Regions from separate parts of the Methylobacterium sp. WL12 genome, predicted to be linked through region 1. Evidence: riboswitches for the same ligand, from Rfam matches in the RefSeq annotation. Region 1 holds a riboswitch; the other holds the start of a gene.
What was found. Region 1 has a riboswitch for thiamine pyrophosphate ahead of thiC (phosphomethylpyrimidine synthase ThiC). Riboswitches for the same ligand answer to the same signal wherever they lie in the genome.
Positions count from the first base shown of each region.

Region 2: it holds a riboswitch for thiamine pyrophosphate, as region 1 does, so the genes downstream of both, thiO (glycine oxidase ThiO) here and thiC (phosphomethylpyrimidine synthase ThiC) in region 1, are expected to answer to the same signal.

Region 1 covers NZ_VRUW01000001.1:221,663-231,336, forward strand. The annotation lists gene FV226_RS01090 (sensor domain-containing diguanylate cyclase) at 1-1,583, opposite strand, end outside; gene FV226_RS01095 (transglycosylase domain-containing protein) at 1,773-3,974, opposite strand; gene FV226_RS01100 (PilZ domain-containing protein) at 4,251-4,502, shown strand; gene FV226_RS01105 (acyltransferase family protein) at 4,540-5,625, opposite strand; gene FV226_RS01110 (HNH endonuclease) at 5,800-6,168, opposite strand; gene FV226_RS01115 (alpha/beta hydrolase) at 6,235-7,071, opposite strand; TPP riboswitch at 7,190-7,298, shown strand; gene thiC (phosphomethylpyrimidine synthase ThiC) at 7,373-9,262, shown strand; gene FV226_RS01125 (hypothetical protein) at 9,432-9,674, shown strand, end outside.
Region 2 covers NZ_VRUW01000001.1:28,760-34,989, reverse strand. The annotation lists gene rpoD (RNA polymerase sigma factor RpoD) at 1-591, shown strand, start outside; gene FV226_RS00150 (adenylate/guanylate cyclase domain-containing protein) at 695-1,954, shown strand; gene FV226_RS00145 (TIGR02281 family clan AA aspartic protease) at 1,957-2,460, opposite strand; TPP riboswitch at 2,674-2,802, shown strand; gene thiO (glycine oxidase ThiO) at 2,947-4,092, shown strand; gene thiS (sulfur carrier protein ThiS) at 4,089-4,301, shown strand; gene FV226_RS00130 (thiazole synthase) at 4,305-5,105, shown strand; gene FV226_RS00125 (thiamine phosphate synthase) at 5,092-5,730, shown strand; gene FV226_RS00120 (peptidase) at 5,959-6,230, opposite strand, start outside.

The DNA of each region.
Region 1 (9,674 bases):
TCGGCCGGCGCAGCGTGGGCCGCCGCGCGGACGCGGTTGCGGCCGGCGCGCTTGGCCGCGTAGAGCGCGGCGTCGGCGTCGGCGAACAGGGCCGCCGCGTCGTCGCCCGGTCCCGGCACCCGGCAGGCGAGGCCGACGCTGATCGTGGCGACGCCGCCGACATCGGTGGCGTGCGCGATCTGAAGCCCGACCACCGCGCGGCGGATGCGGTCGGCGAGCGCGCGCACCGCGTCGTCGGGCAGGCCGGACAGGATCACCGCGAACTCCTCGCCGCCGATCCGGCAGGCGACCGCGTCGAGGCCGGCCAGGCGCTGCAGCACGCACGCGGCCAGGGCCTGGAGGACCGCGTCGCCGCGGTGATGGCCGAAATGGTCGTTGAACCGCTTGAAGTGGTCGGCGTCGAGCAGCAGCAGCGCGATCGGCTCCCGATGGCGCACGGCGCGCTGCCAGGCTTCGTCGAGGGCCGCGTCGTAGCGGCGGCGGTTGGGCAGGCCGGTGAGGCTGTCGGTGAGCGCGAGGCGCGACAGCTCGGCGTTGGCGGTGCGCGCGGAATCCTCCGCCACCGTGCGCTGGGTCATCTCCCGGTGGAGCACCAGCATCGAGCCCAGGGTGACGCAGATCAGGCCCAGGATCAGCGCCGCGATCCAAAGCGCCTTCGAAAGCCAGACGGCGCGGATGCTGTCGACGCCGGTCGAGACGTTGACGACGAGCGGCAGGCCTTCGAGGTTGGCGAAGGCGTAGAGGCGGTCCTTGCCGTCGAGCGTGGAGGTGCCGACGAACATCCCGCGCCGCTCCTCGCGGTGCCGCAGGAAGGCCGGCCCGTCCGCGACGTTGCGCCCGACGTAGCCTGCCCCGTAGGGATGCCGCAGCATCAGCGTCCCGTCCTGGTGGAAGACGTTGATGTGGGCGCCCGGATCGATCCGCAGCCGTGCGAACTGCGACTGGAAGTACGACAGGTGGATCGCCCCACTCACCATCCCCCCGAACGTGCCGTCCGCCTTCACGATCGGCCGGCTCAGGCCCATGATCGACCGGCCCGAGATGCGCGACGTCCGCGGGCCGGTGATCACCAGCCCGGCCTGCGGGTCGGCCTTCAGGCGCTGGAACTCGGGCAGGTCGGCGACCGAGTGGCGGCTCGTGGTCTCCGGGTCCGAGGTGATCTGGACCTGGCCGGAGGAGTCGACCAGGGCGATGACGCCGAGGCCCGCCGCCGAGGCGGCGTTGTCGAACAGCACCTCGCGCCGCAGGTCGGGCGGCAGCTCGATCAGGTTCGGCTGGGTGGCGCGGACGGCGGCGGCCTGGAGCGACAGGTCGTACATCACGACGTTGCGGGACACGGCCTCCTCGATCATGCCGAGCAGGTTCTGTGCGTTCGTCTCGGCGCGCCGCCACGCGCCGTCGCGCAGGTCGTAGATCAGGTAGGCGCCGAGGATCGCGAGGCAGGCGGTGACGCCGATGCCGAACCGGGCGATCAACAGGGAGGCACGGTCCTTCCGCAGGGGCGCCGTCGCGGCGGACGCCAGGTCGGCGAGCACCGACCTGGAAAGCTTCGCCTTGCTGGCAAACATCGATTTGGCAGACATCGACCGCGGACCCAAACTCGAAGCCTCACGACGATGATGCAAGCGAGAGAAGTATTTTAGCCTAACGCGCCCAATCTGTAGTAGAAAGACTGATCAACATGCTGAACGCTTCGTCAATCGCAAGTCCGGCGCACCCCTCTGACGTTGCAAGCGATGCCGGCGAGGCCTTTCCGAGGCCTACACCGACGATCAATCGCCGAGGCCGAACAGCTTCTCGATGAAGTTCCGGTCGTCCGCGTCGCGGGCCGCCGGACGCCGCGCGGCTGTGGCCCGGGGTGCCGGGGCGGGTGCGGGCGGCTCGCCGAAGATCTGCCCGAGGATGTTGCCCGGGTTCGGCGCGCTCGCCACCGAGGCCGTCGTCTCGGGCGCCTTGCGCCAGCGGTTGAGGCCGGGCAGCGGCACCGGCGTCTGACCCTTCAGGGCGACGCTCATGTAGGTCTTCCAGATCTCCACCGGCAGGTTGCCGCCGGACGCCTTCTTGGTCGGCTCGCCGTCGTCGTTGCCGAGCCAGATCCCGGTGACCAGGCTGCCGGAATAGCCGATGAACCAGGCATCGCGGAAATCCTGGCTGGTGCCGGTCTTGCCGGCCAGATCCCAGCCGGGGATGTCGCCCTTCTTGGCGGTGCCGATCACGAAGGTCTCGTGCATCATCGCGTTCATCATGCCGACGGCGTTCGGATCGATGACGCGACCGAGGCCGCCTTCGCCGCGCTTGTACAGGACCTTGCCGTCGACGCCCTTCACCCCGGCGACGACGTAGGGGATCACCCCCGTGCCGCCGTTGGCGAAGGCACCGTAGGCCCCGACCATCTCCAGCGGCGTCACCTCCGAGGTGCCGAGCGCGATCGAGCCGTTGGCCTGCAGCGGCGAGGTGATGCCGAGCCGCTGCGCCGTCTGCACCACCGCCTTGGCTCCGACCTCCTGGCCGAGGCGCACGGCGACCGTGTTGAGCGACAGGGCGAGCGCGGTGCGCAGGGTGACCGGTCCCTCGTACTGGTGCGAATAGTTCTCGGGCTGCCAGTTGCCGATCTTGATCGGCGCGTCCTCCTTGACCGTGTCCGGCGTCGCCCCGCGCTCGACCGCGGCGAGGTAGACGAACGGCTTGAACGAGGAGCCCGGCTGGCGCTTGGCCGTGGTGGCGCGGTTGAACTGGCTCTGCGCGTAGTCGCGCCCGCCGATCAGCGCGCGGATCGCGCCGTCCGGCCGCATCGAGACGAGCGCGCCCTGGCCGACGTTGTAGCGCCCGCCCTTGGCGTTGAGCTCGTCGACGAGCGCCTTCTCGGCGGTCGCCTGCAGGGTGGTGTCGATCGTGGTCTGGACGACGATGTCGCCCTCGATCGTGCCGACGAAGTCGTCGAGCACGTCCATCACCAGGTCGGCGACGTAGTTCGCCGAGCCGCCGCCGCGGCTGCTCGCCGGGCGCGCCGGCTGGGCGAGCGCGACCTTGGCGTCCTGGGCGGTGATGAAGCCGAGCTCCTGCATCGCCGCGACGACCTGGGCGGCGCGCGCCTGGGCTGCCGGCAGGTTGCGGTTCGGCGCCAGCCGCGAGGGGGCCTGGACGAGGCCGCCGAGCATCGCGGCTTCCGCGACGCTGACGTTCTTGGCCGGCTTGCCGAAGTAGCGCTGCGCCGCCGCCTCGACGCCGTAGGCGCCGGCTCCGAAATAGACCCGGTTCAGATAGAGCTCGAGCAGCTCGTCCTTGGTGTACTTGTGCTCCAGCCAGAGGGCGAGGATCGCCTCCTGGATCTTTCGCGAGGCCGAGCGCTCGGGGGTGAGGAACAGGTTCTTGGCGAGCTGCTGCGTCAGCGTCGAGCCGCCCTGGGCGACGCCGCGGCGCGTCAGGTTCTGGCCGATGGCGCGCAGGATGCCGACCGGGTCGACGCCGAAATGACTATAGAAGCGCCTGTCCTCGATCGCCACGAAGGCGCGCGGAAGGTAGGTCGGCAGCTCCTTGATGCCGACGACGCGGCCGCCGGTCTCGCCGCGGTTGGCGAGCAGCGAGCCGTCGGATGCCAGGATGGCGATGTTCGGCGGGCGCTTGGGCACCGCGAGCTGGTCGATCGGCGGCAGCTGCGAGGCGTGGTAGGCGATGAGGCCGGCGATGCCGACCACCGCCCATAGGCCGAGCACCCACCCGGCGTAGACGAGGCGCCCGAGCAGGGATCGCCTGCGGACCTTCTTGCCCCCGCTGCGGCGCGCGCCGCTTTTTGCTGCGGGCTTCGCCCGGCGGCTGCCCTTGTCCTCGCCGTCCCGAACTCTGCTCGCCACGCCGCCTCCCGGGCGATCGTCCCGCGACAGGCGCAGGTCCGCGCCGCCCCGACCTGCGCCGCGCCCTTCGGGCACGTCGAAGTTCGGTTCGCCCCGGCCGTCCCGTCCGCGTCCGTTCGCCATGCGTCCCGTCTGTCCTGAGGCCCCGTGGGCACGCGCGACGCGAAGGCTGCGCGCGGCGATCGTCGGAGGCCCGGTTCCGCACGGTAAATGCGGCGGGTTTAAGGGATGTTAACCGCCGATTTTCAGAAGTCGTTGAGGATCAGGCATTTGGGCTGGGCCGGCAGGATTCTCCCGGGATCCGCGGTGGCGCGCCGACGGTCTGCGCTCGGCCGCTTGGGGCATTTGCTAAGCCTCGGCGCGCATGATGCGCTCCGCCTCCAATCCTCGGGTGATGCCATGAGCGACAATCGACGCAACACCCCGCGCAAGGATGCCTTCCAGGTCGCGAGCCTGTTCGCCGAGAGTGGTGCGGACGCGCAGGAATGTCTCGTCTGGGACGTGTCGGCGACCGGCGCTCAGCTCGAGCTTGCGCCCGAGGTCGTCGTGCCGGACCGGTTCACGCTGCAGGTGACCGCCTACGAGCCGCCGCGGCGCTGCCGCGTCGTGCGGCGCGAGGGCCGCCGCCTGGGGGTGTGTTTCGAAGGCTGAGGCCTGAGGACGCTGCGATGGCCTCGGACGGGGCAGATCAGGCCGCCTGAAGCGCCGGCGCCTGCGAGTTCGCTGCGGTCGCGATGTGGAACGCCTTCGGACGGACGAACAGGACGCGAAGCGCGGTGCCGCGCACCGCACGCTCCAGCGCCAGCGGCACGATCACGGCGACCGCCATCACCGTCAGGCTGGCGAGCCCGACGTCGGCGATCAGCCCGGCCTTGACCAGCAGCGTCCGCGTCGCGGCCATCGGCAGGAAGAACGCCAGATAGATCACGATCGAGCGCCGTCCGCAGGCGCGCAAGGAAGTGGCGACCGGCCCGCCGGCCGCCGTCAGGAGCGCCGCGCCCGAGACGATGGCGAGGGCGCCGGCTCCGCCTACGATCAGGGCGACCACCGGCAGACTGGCCAGGGTCGGGTAGCCGGGAAGGCTCGACGGCGTGAAGGCGAGCCACGCCTCGATGCCCGCCCAGAGTAGCAGGAACGTGCAGGCGATGCGCGGGGCCGCCGCCGCCCGGTCGGCCAGGGCGAAGATGCGATCGGCGAAGACGTACCCGGCCAGGAAGTAGACGTAGCGGGCGCAGAACTCCTCCGCGAGGTAGGATGGGGTGGCGATGGGCACGACCTGCAGCAGCGCGGCGCCGGCCAGCAGCACCGCGGGCGGCACGCGACGCAGCATCTTGGTCGCGACCGAGAACACCGCGAGCAGGTAGATGAACCATAGGGTCGAGTACGGCTCGACCAGTGCGTTCAGGAGGTGGGTGGCGAAGGCGCCGGGGCCGGCCTCGCCGACGATCGCCGGGTATTTCGCCAGCGACTGGATCACGACCCAGAGCCCGTAGAAATACGCGAAGTGCACCACGCGCCGGTCGGCGAACAGGCGCCACGGGCGATCGATCACCCGTCCGAGGAACAGGCCCGACAGCAGGAAGAAGTCAGGGATGCGGAACGGCTTGGCGAAAGTCACCACCGTGTGGAGGAACCCCTCGCCCTCCATCGCCGCCCCGGTCCCCAGGGTGGAATGCATCATCACCACGAGGAGGATGCAGATGCCCTTGGCGACGTCGACCCAGGCGAGACGCAGCGCCTCCGCCGGCACAGCCGCGCCCGCCTCCCCAAACATCGCCGCCTCCCGAACGTTGCGCGGACGCAACCCTGAAGCGAGACCCGTAAAGGCCGCCTGAGCCGGCTGGCGCCATCGCGCAACATGGCGAACGAGGGGTAAACCGAGGGCGCCTGCGGGGCGGGACCAGATCCGGCGCTGGTCAGCTCTTGCTGTGGTCAGCTCTTTCTGTGGTCAGCTCTTGCGCTTGGCCGCGCGGCGGTCGCGCGTCATCCGCGTGGCGGCGTGGAAGTCATCGGGCTTGGTCCGCACCCAGGCGATGAAGCGGGCGATCTCCGGTTCGGCCCGCAGCGCGGCCACGTCGGCGAGCCGGCGTGCGAGTTCGGCTTCGCTGTGGCGGGCATGGATCGCCGAGTGGCAAACCTGATGCAGCCGGACCGTAATGCCGTGGGTGCCTCCCTTCAGCTTCGGCACGAGGTGGTGCAGGCTCGACCGGGCGCGCGGCGGGATCGGCCGCTCGCAGAGCGGGCAGATCACCGGTTCAGGGCTGCGGGCCCACGGGTCTGGTTCATCCTCGCGCCAGCGCCGTTCGCGTCGCCCCAAAGCCCCGTCTCCCTCCACATCCGCGCCCTCCAGAATATGGGATCGGCGCAAATTCGGGGCGCGGCGTCACGGCGTCGCTGCGGCGGGCGTCGGGCATGCTGCGCGAAGGGAATCGCCGAACATCGTCTCGGCCAGCCGGTCTCGGGTACCGAGCACCGAGACGTGGTCGCCCGCCACAGACTCGAAGCGCGCGCCCTCCCCCGCCGCCGTCGCAAGCCGGCGCCCGAGCTTCACCGGGACGACGCCGTCCTCGGTGCCGTGGACGATCAGCACCGGGCCGCCGGCCCGGGCGATGCGCGCGTCGGAGCGCCAGGTATCGCGGAGGAGGAAGGTCGGCGCGTAGGGGAAGGCGAGGCGGACGATGCCGGGCAGCGAATCGAAGGGCGCCTCCAGGTAGAGCCCGAGATGCGGCACCCGCTCGGCCACCGCGACCGCGACCGCCGCACCGAGGGAATGGCCGTGCAGCAGGATCGGGGCGCCGGGCGCGCGCCGTACGGCTTCGGCCACCGCCGCGAGCCCGTCGGCGATCAGCCCGTCCTCGCTCGGCGCGCCGGTCGAACCCGGATACCCGCGATAAGAGATCGCCAGCACGCCCCAGCCGGCGGTGGACCAAGGAGGGGCGGAGAACCGCGCCGCGGCAGGCTCGGGCCGCGAGCCGTTGCCGTGGAAGCTGACCACGACGCCGCATCCCGGCCGCGGCGCGCGCCACAGGGCGTGCAGGCGCTCGTCGTCGGCGGTGAGCAGGGACAGGGCTTGCGTGCCCGGCGGCACAGGCAGCCGCGCCCGCGGGCCGGCGATGAAGGCGCCGGGATAGATCAGGCTGCGCTGGAACAGGCCGAGCGCCCCGAGCATCAACGCGAACAGGCCGAGCGCGGCGGCCGCCAGGACGAGCAGGATTCGCATGGGGCTCCGTCGCGTTTCCCGCGGGACCCTACACCGATCCGAGACGACGTCGGCATCCGTCCGTTTCCGCCTGATCCGGCCGGCGCATTGACAAAGTCCGGCGGCCCGCGGAGATTCGAACCATTCCGAGGGGGGCCCCACGACCGGGGGCTGAGAGTGGACGCGACGTCCTGACCCTTGAACCTGATCCGGCTCGTACCGGCGGAGGGACGGGAACCTGCGGCGCCTCATCCGGCGCCCGCCGCTTCATCGCATCTCCGTCGCGGCGCGCCGCATCGCCCCAATGCCGGGAGATCCGACGATGAATGCGCCCGTCCTGTCCAAAGACGTCAAAGGTAGCCCCGAGACCGTGACCACGGGTCCGGTCACCGGTTCGCACAAGGTCTACGCGAGCGTGGCCGGCCGGGAGGACATCCGGGTGCCGTTCCGCGAGATCGTGCTCACCGACCCGAACGAGCCGGCGGTGCGGGTCTACGACCCGTCCGGCCCCTACACCGAGACCAACGCCCGCATCGATCTCGCCAAGGGCCTGCCGCCGGTGCGCGACGCCTGGATCGCCAAGCGCGGCTACGCCGCCGTGCAGCCGCGCGTCGTCAAGCCCGAGGACAACGGGTTCGTGCCCGCCGACAAGCTCGTGGCCCCCTGCCCCGCCGAGCGGACCATCCGCAAGGCGGAGCCCGGCCAGATGGTGACCCAGTACGAGTTCGCCCGCGCCGGGATCGTCACCGAGGAGATGATCTACGTCGCCCACCGCGAGAACCTCTGCCGCGAGCAGATGCTAGACCGAGCGCATGCCGCGCTCGCCGACGGCGAGAGCTTCGGCGCCTCGGTGCCGCCGTTCATCACCCCCGAATTCGTGCGCGACGAGGTCGCGCGCGGCCGGGCGATCATCCCGGCCAACATCAACCACACCGAGCTGGAGCCGATGGCGATCGGCCGGAACTTCCTGGTGAAGATCAACGCCAACATCGGCAACTCGGCCGTGACCTCCTCGGCGGCGGAAGAGGTCGAGAAGCTGGTCTGGTCGATCCGCTGGGGCGCCGACACGGTCATGGACCTCTCGACCGGCCGCAACATCCACAACATCCGCTCGTGGATCATCCGCAACTCGCCGGTCCCGATCGGCACGGTGCCGATCTACCAGGCGCTGGAGAAGGTCGGCGGCGACCCGCTCAAGCTCGACTGGGAGGTGTTCAAGGACACGCTCATCGAGCAGGCCGAGCAGGGCATCGACTACTTCACCATTCACGCGGGCGTGCGCCTCGCCCACGTGCCGCTCACCGCGCGGCGCGTCACCGGCATCGTCTCGCGCGGCGGCTCGATCATGGCGCGCTGGTGCCTGGCCGGGCACCGCGAATCGTTCCTCTACGAGCGCTTCGAGGAGATCTGCGACATCTGCCGCGCCTACGACGTCTCGTTCTCGCTAGGCGACGGCCTGCGGCCCGGCTCGATCGCCGACGCCAACGACGCGGCGCAGTTCGCCGAGCTCGAGACCCTGGGCGAGCTCACCAAGATCGCCTGGAACAAGGGCTGCCAGACCATGATCGAAGGGCCAGGGCATGTGCCGATGCACAAGGTCAAGGTCAACATGGAGAAGCAGCTCGCCGAGTGCGGCGAGGCGCCGTTCTACACCCTCGGTCCGCTGACCACCGACATCGCGCCGGGCTACGACCACATCACCTCCGGCATCGGCGCGGCGATGATCGGCTGGTTCGGCTGCGCGATGCTCTGCTACGTCACGCCGAAGGAGCACCTCGGCCTGCCGAACCGCGACGACGTGAAGACCGGGGTGATCACCTACAAGATCGCCGCGCATGCCGCGGACCTCGCCAAGGGCCACCCGGCGGCGCAGCTGCGCGACGACGCCTTGTCGAAGGCGCGCTTCGACTTCCGCTGGGAGGACCAGTTCAACCTGGGCCTCGACCCGGACACGGCCCGCGCCTACCACGACGAGACCCTGCCCAAGGACGCCCACAAGGTCGCGCATTTCTGCTCGATGTGCGGGCCAAAGTTCTGCTCGATGAAGATCACGCAGGACCTGCGCGCCGAGGTGCTGGCGATGGAGGCTGCGGGCGAGGTGCTGAACACCGCACCGATCCTGACGAGCGCCGAGCGCGAGGCCGGGATGGCGGAGAAGTCCCGCGAGTTCCTGGCCGAGGGCGGCAAGCTCTACGTCGACGCCGCCGAGTAGCAGTATGGGCGAACGGTCCGCTTCGACCGTTCGTTAAAAGTCTTCCGACATCGTTGCCGGTCCGTTCAACCTGGCGGACGGCAACGGTGCAGGGGACGCAAGTCTTAAGGTCTCCTTCACGCGGCGGACCTTTGCTGGACCTCATCAGCAATGTGATGAGGAGCGTGCCATGCGCGTATCCGGCCCGAGTCCGATAGCCTCCACTCCGCCGCCCTCCCCCGCCCCGGCGGTGGCGGCGAACGATCCGCGGGCGGCACCCAGCCCTCCGCTCGATCCCGCAGTCCGCCTCGACATCCGCGTCGACGGCCGGTCTCCCGCAGCTGTCCAGAATCCGAAGCCGGTCGAGACACCGCCGGCCGGGAAGACCGAGCGTCGGGTGACCGTCGACGCCGACACGAAAAGCATCGTCTAC
Region 2 (6,230 bases), 190 kb from region 1:
AAGTTCGAGTACCGCCGCGGCTACAAGTTCTCGACCTACGCCACCTGGTGGATCCGCCAGGCGATCACCCGCAGCATCGCGGATCAAGCGAGAACCATCCGCATCCCGGTGCACATGATCGAGACGATCAACAAGATCGTCCGCACCTCGCGCCAGATGCTGCACGAGATCGGCCGCGAGCCGACCCCGGAGGAGCTGGCCGAGAAGCTGGCCATGCCGCTGGAGAAGGTGCGCAAGGTCCTTAAGATCGCCAAGGAGCCGATCTCGCTCGAGACGCCGATCGGCGACGAGGAGGATTCGCACCTCGGCGACTTCATCGAGGACAAGAACGTCGTCCTGCCGATCGACGCCGCGATCCAGTCGAACCTGCGCGAGACTACGACGCGCGTACTCGCCTCGCTCACGCCGCGCGAGGAGCGCGTGCTGCGCATGCGCTTCGGCATCGGCATGAACACCGACCACACCCTCGAAGAGGTCGGCCAGCAGTTCTCGGTGACCCGCGAGCGCATCCGCCAGATCGAGGCGAAGGCCCTGCGCAAGCTGAAGCACCCGAGCCGGAGCCGGAAGCTGCGGAGCTTCCTGGACAACTGAGCGGCCGATCCGCCATGACGTGTTGCGCCGACTCGTGTCGGCGGACCACGTCGTCGGCGGCCCGAAGCCTTGCTTTGGCGGTCCGCGAACCCACCTTGGCCGTATGCTTGAGCGTCGCCAGCATCCACCCGTGCCGCCGACCGCCGCAGCCGACGGCTCGGAGGCGGACGACGTGCCGTTCGGCGCGCTGCAGGAATGCGTCGCGATCCGCGACTGGTTGCTGAGCGAAGGAGCGCGCCTGCCCGAGCCCGACGACCTGATCGCTGGCTTCGCCGAGCGCCTGAACCAGGTCGGCGTGCCCGTCGATCGGACCTCGACGGCGATCGACACGCTGCATTCCGAGTATTCCGGCATCGGGCGCATCTGGACGCGCGAGGCCGGCACCACGGTGCGGTTGTTTCCGCACGGCGAGGCTTCCGAGCGCGCCTACGCGGCGAGCCCGTTCCGGAGGGTGCACGAGGACGCCGCATGGCTGATCCTCGATCTCGCCGACACGCCGGACGACGCCTACTCGGTGATCCCCGACCTGAAGGCCGCCGGCTACACCCACTACATCGTCGTGCCGCTGTTCTTCACCAACGGCACCCATAACGGCATCACCTTCGCGACCCGCGACCCGGACGGGTTCCGCGACGAGGACGTCGCGATCCTGCGCTTCGTCATGCCGGCGCTCGCCGCGGTGATGGAGATGCGCCTCGTCACCAAGCAGCTCGACACGGTGCTGCGCATCTACGTCGGCGACGAGCCGCACCGGGCGATCCTGTCGGGGGACATCCGTCGCGGCCAGGTGAAGCGCATCCGCTCGGCGATCCTGTTCGCCGACATGCGCGACTACACCCGCATCTCGGCGGACATGACGCCGGAAGAGGCGGTGGACCTGCTCAACATCTTCTTCGACTGCCTGGTCCCGCCGATCGAACGCGAGGGCGGCGAGGTGCTGAAGTACCTTGGCGACGGCCTGCTCGCGATCTTCCGCGAGCCGGGCGACGACCTCGGCGGCGCCGCCAAGGGTGCGCTGACGGCGGCGCAGGGCGCACTCCAAGCGCTGGAGGAGGCCAACACCCTTCACCAGTTCGCGGTGCCGATGATGGCCGGCATCGCGCTCCACCACGGCGAGGCCGCCTACGGCAACGTCGGCTCGGGCACGCGGCTCGATTTCACCGTCATCGGCCGCGACGTGAACATGGCGAGCCGCATCGCCCGGCTCAACAAGACGCTGGGCGAGCCGCTGCTGATGTCGAAGCCCTTCGTCGACTTCCTGTGGGGCGATCCGGTGCCGCTCGGCGAGCATGTCCTCGACGGCTTTTCCGAGCCGATGATGGTCTACCGGCCGCGTCCGAAGCCGCATCGCCGCCAGGGCTGATCTCAGCCCCGCAGCGTCAGCGTGCCGCCGGCGATGCTGAAGTCGCGCACCCGCTTGAGGAACGACATCCCAAGCAGGTTCGTGCCGAGGCCGCCGCCGGGCACGACCACCGCTTCGACGTCGCGCACGGTGACCGGCCCGATCCGGATCATGCCGATGCGCACCGGGGCGACCCGCACAACGCCGTTGGCCGTCATCACCGATTGGGTGAAGTCGCGCGGCGTGAGGACGAGGCCGAGACGCGCGGCCGCCTCCTCGGTGAAGCTGCACGCGGTGGCGCCGGTGTCGACCATCATCCGCAGCGAGCGGCCGTCCACCAGGGCGTCGGCGAGGAAGTGGCCGCTGCGGTCCGCATTGAGGGCGATCGCACTCGGTGCCGAGGAGGATGGCGGCGCCGCGGGCGCCGGTCGCGCGTCGGCCTTGCGGTGAGTCAGGCGGTCGCCGACCCCGCCGAGCACGCCTGCGGCGAGGCCGGCCCCTACGCAGAGCAACAGGATCGTCCGCAACGCCAACCTCCGCGCCCCGAGGGGGACCGGCGGAGACCACCACGGAACCGGTGAACGATACGTGGCGCCTCGCGCGTACCCGGCGGAAACCCGCCGCCTTTCGTGCCGACAGGGTTTCCGAACCGTCTCGGCATCACGACGACAGACGGCGACCAACCTGCGCGCTCGCCCTTTTGACGGGGTTGACCGGGCCGGCCAGTGGGACCACATCTGCGGTGTTCCAGGGAGATCCCCGGCAAGGGGCTGAGAAACCGCTGGCAGGTTCGCAAGGGCTCGCGGCGCGGAAATCCTTCGAACCTGATCCGGTTCACACCGGCGTAGGGATTGGACCGTGGGCGTCATCCTCGTGGACGGATCGCACCAGCTTCTCGAAGGAAGCGTCAGGCCCGGTCTCTGCGACACCACGCGGAGGATCTTTTGGGTCGTCACCCAGCATCACCGATCGGGGTTCGCCGGACGAACGGCGGCACGAACCCGTCCGTCACGTTGCCCGTCCGCGCCGACGTCGCCATCGTCGGCGGCGGCCTGATCGGGCTGTCGATCGCCTGGCGCATCGCGCAGTCCGGTCGGTCCGTCGCGGTCGTCGAGCGCGAGACCATCGGGTCCGGCGCGAGCCTCGCCGCCACCGGCATGCTGGCGCCCGCGGCCGAGCACGAGCCCGGCTCGGACCCGCTGCTCCCGCTCGCCCTCGATTCGCTGCGGCGCTGGCCCCGGTTCCGCGACGAGCTCCAAGCGGCCGCCGGCCACGACATCGATTACCGCGAGGACGGGACGCTGGTATTGGCCATCGGCCGCGACGAGGTCGAGCGCCTGCGCTTCCGCTACGACCTGCAGCGCCGCTCGGGCGTCGCCGCCGAATGGGTCGCGGGCACCGAGGTCCGCCGCCGCGAGCCGGCCCTGCGCCCCTCGGTCACCGCCGGCGTGTTCTGCCCGCTCGACCACCAGGTCGATCCCAGCCGGGTGATGGCGGCGCTCGTGCAGGCCTGCCGTGGCGCCAGCGTGGCGCTCGTCGAGAACAGCCCGGTCGTCGCCCTCGAACGGACATCCGGGCGCGTCACCGGCCTCCGCACCGCCAATGGCGTTCTGCAGGCCGACACCGTGATCCTGGCGGCCGGCGCCTGGAGCGGGGAGGGCGGCCTGCTGCCCCAAAACCTCGCCCTGCCGGTCCGCCCGCTCAAGGGCCAATCGTTGGCGCTGAAGACGACCGCGCGCACCGGCACGCTGTCGCACATGGTGTGGACCGAGCAGGTCCACATGGCACCGAAGGGCGACGGCCGCATCGTCGTCGGCGCGACGGTGGAGGATTGCGGCTTCCGCCCCGGCGTCACCGCCGGCGGGCTCTACGCTCTTCTGGAGGGCGCGCGGCGCGTGCTGCCCGGCATCGAGGAGATGGAGGTCGAGGCGGTGTGGAGCGGGTTCCGCCCGACCTCGGACGACGACGCGCCGATCCTGGGCGAGATCGCCCCCGGGCTGGTCGTCGCCACCGGCCATCATCGCAACGGCTACCTGCTCGCCCCGGTGACCGCCGACGCGATCGCTGCCCTCGTCACCACGGGCGCGATGCCGGCGGTGGCCCGGGATTTCTCCCTCGCGCGGTTTACCGCAAGCCAGGACGTGAGGGCTTCGGCATGAGGCTGACGGTGAACGGGCAAGCCCGCGAGATCGAGGCCGCCGACCTCGCCGCGTTGTTCGCGCACGCGGCGGAGGAGACCGGCAGCCCCGATCCGCAGGGGGTCGCCATCGCGGTCAACGGCCGCGTCGTCCGCCGTCGCGATTGGGAGCGTACCCCTATCGCGGACGGCGACCGCATCGAGATCGTACGCGCCATGCAGGGAGGCTAGAGGATGCTCGAGACGCTCACACCCCTCCGTCCGGAGGCCGACGACCCCTTCGTCGTCGCCGGCGTCACGCTGAGTTCGCGCCTGTTCATCGGCACGGCCGGCTATCCGACGCAGGTGATCATGCGCGATGCGGTCGCGGCCTCGGGGGCCGAAGTCGCCACCGCCTCGATCCGCCGGGTTTCGCTCCAGGGCCACGGCTCGGACACGGTCAAGATCCTGAAGGGGCGTCGCTTCCTGCCCAACACCGCCGGCTGCGAGACCGCGCGCGACGCGATCATGACCGCGGAGCTGGCGCGCGAGGCCCTCGACACGAACTGGATCAAGGTCGAGGTCATCGGCGACCGCGAGACGCTGTACCCGGACGTGACCGAGCTGATCGAGGCCTGCCGCCACCTCGTCGACGACGGCTTCGTCGTGCTGCCATACTGCAACGACGACCCGATCGTCTGCCAACGGCTCGCCGACCTCGGCTGCGCCGCAGTGATGCCGATGGGCTCGCTCATCGGGTCGGGCATGGGCATCGCCAACCCGGCCAACCTGGAGCTGATCTGCCGCCGCATGAGCGTGCCGGTGATCGTCGATGCCGGCATCGGCACGGCCTCCGACGCGGTGATCGCGATGGAGCTTGGGGCCGACGCCTGCCTGATCAACACCGCCGTCGCCAAGGCCGACGACCCCGTCCGCATGGCCTACGCCATGCGCGGCGCGGTCCAAGCGGGACGCGACGCGTATCTTGCCGGCCGCATTCCCCGACGCGGCCGGGCCGAGCCGTCGAGCCCGCAGCTCGGCCTTGTCGGCTCGTAGCCTGCCGTCGCCCCTGTTGGCGGTCACCGACCGGCACGGGCCGCGCCCCCTGGTGGAGGCCGTCGCCGCCGTGCTCCACGGCGGCGGTCGCTGGGTCTGGTTACGCGACAAGGACTTGCCGCCATCCGAGCGGCGGGAGCTGGCGGCGCGGATCGCCGAACGCGTCGGCCAGGCCGGCGGCTTGCTCACCGTCGGCGGCGACGCCGACCTCGCGGCCGACCTCGGCGCCGGACTCCATCTCGGCGGCGGGACGGATCGATCCGCCATCGCCGCGGCCCGGCAACGGGTCGGCGCAGCCCTCGTCGGCATCTCGGCCCACACGCTCCGAGACGTCGCGGAGGCGGCCGAGGGCGGCGCGGACTACGTGACGCTGAGCCCGATCTTCCCCACCGCGAGCAAGCCCGGCTACGGCCCCGCCCTCGGGATCGGGGCCATCGCCGAAGCTGTGCGGATCGGAATTCCGGTGATCGCGCTCGGAGGGATCGATATCATCACCGCCGCCGAATGCCGTCGGCACGGCGCGGCGGGTATGGCCGTGATGGGCGGCCTGATGCGCGCCGCCGACCCAGCGGCTGAAACGCGCGCGCTTTTGAGCGCCTGGGCAACCCGCTCGGACGAGCGCTGAGGCAGGATCAAAGGATCGCAGGATCCTGGCTGCCCGCTCGGCGTTTCGCCGAAAACCGCTCTCGATCGGTTTCGCCCACCCACCCCCTCATCCTGAGGTGCGGCATCAGCCGCCTCGAAGGAGCCATCCAGCTCGCGCGCGATACCTGGAGGCCTCCTTCGAGGCCTCCGCTTCGCTGCAGCACCTCAGGATGAGGTCGCTGATTGGGAGCGAATAGATTCGGCAAACCTACTTCGTCGGCGCAGGCCCGTAGGGCGGGCGCGGGATCGCGCGGTGGGCGGCGCGCAAAGCTGCCGACCAGCGTTCGCGCAGGTCGTGGAAGTAGCCCTCGCCGGCTTCGATCCGGTGGTTGACCTCGAGGTCGAGGGCGTTGCGGCGGGCGAGGGCAATGTCGATCGGAAGGCCGACGCCGAGGTTCGAGCGCATCGTCGAATCCATCGAGACGAGGCCGACCTTGAGCGCGTCGTAGAGCTCGGTCTCGAACTTCACGGCGCGGTCGA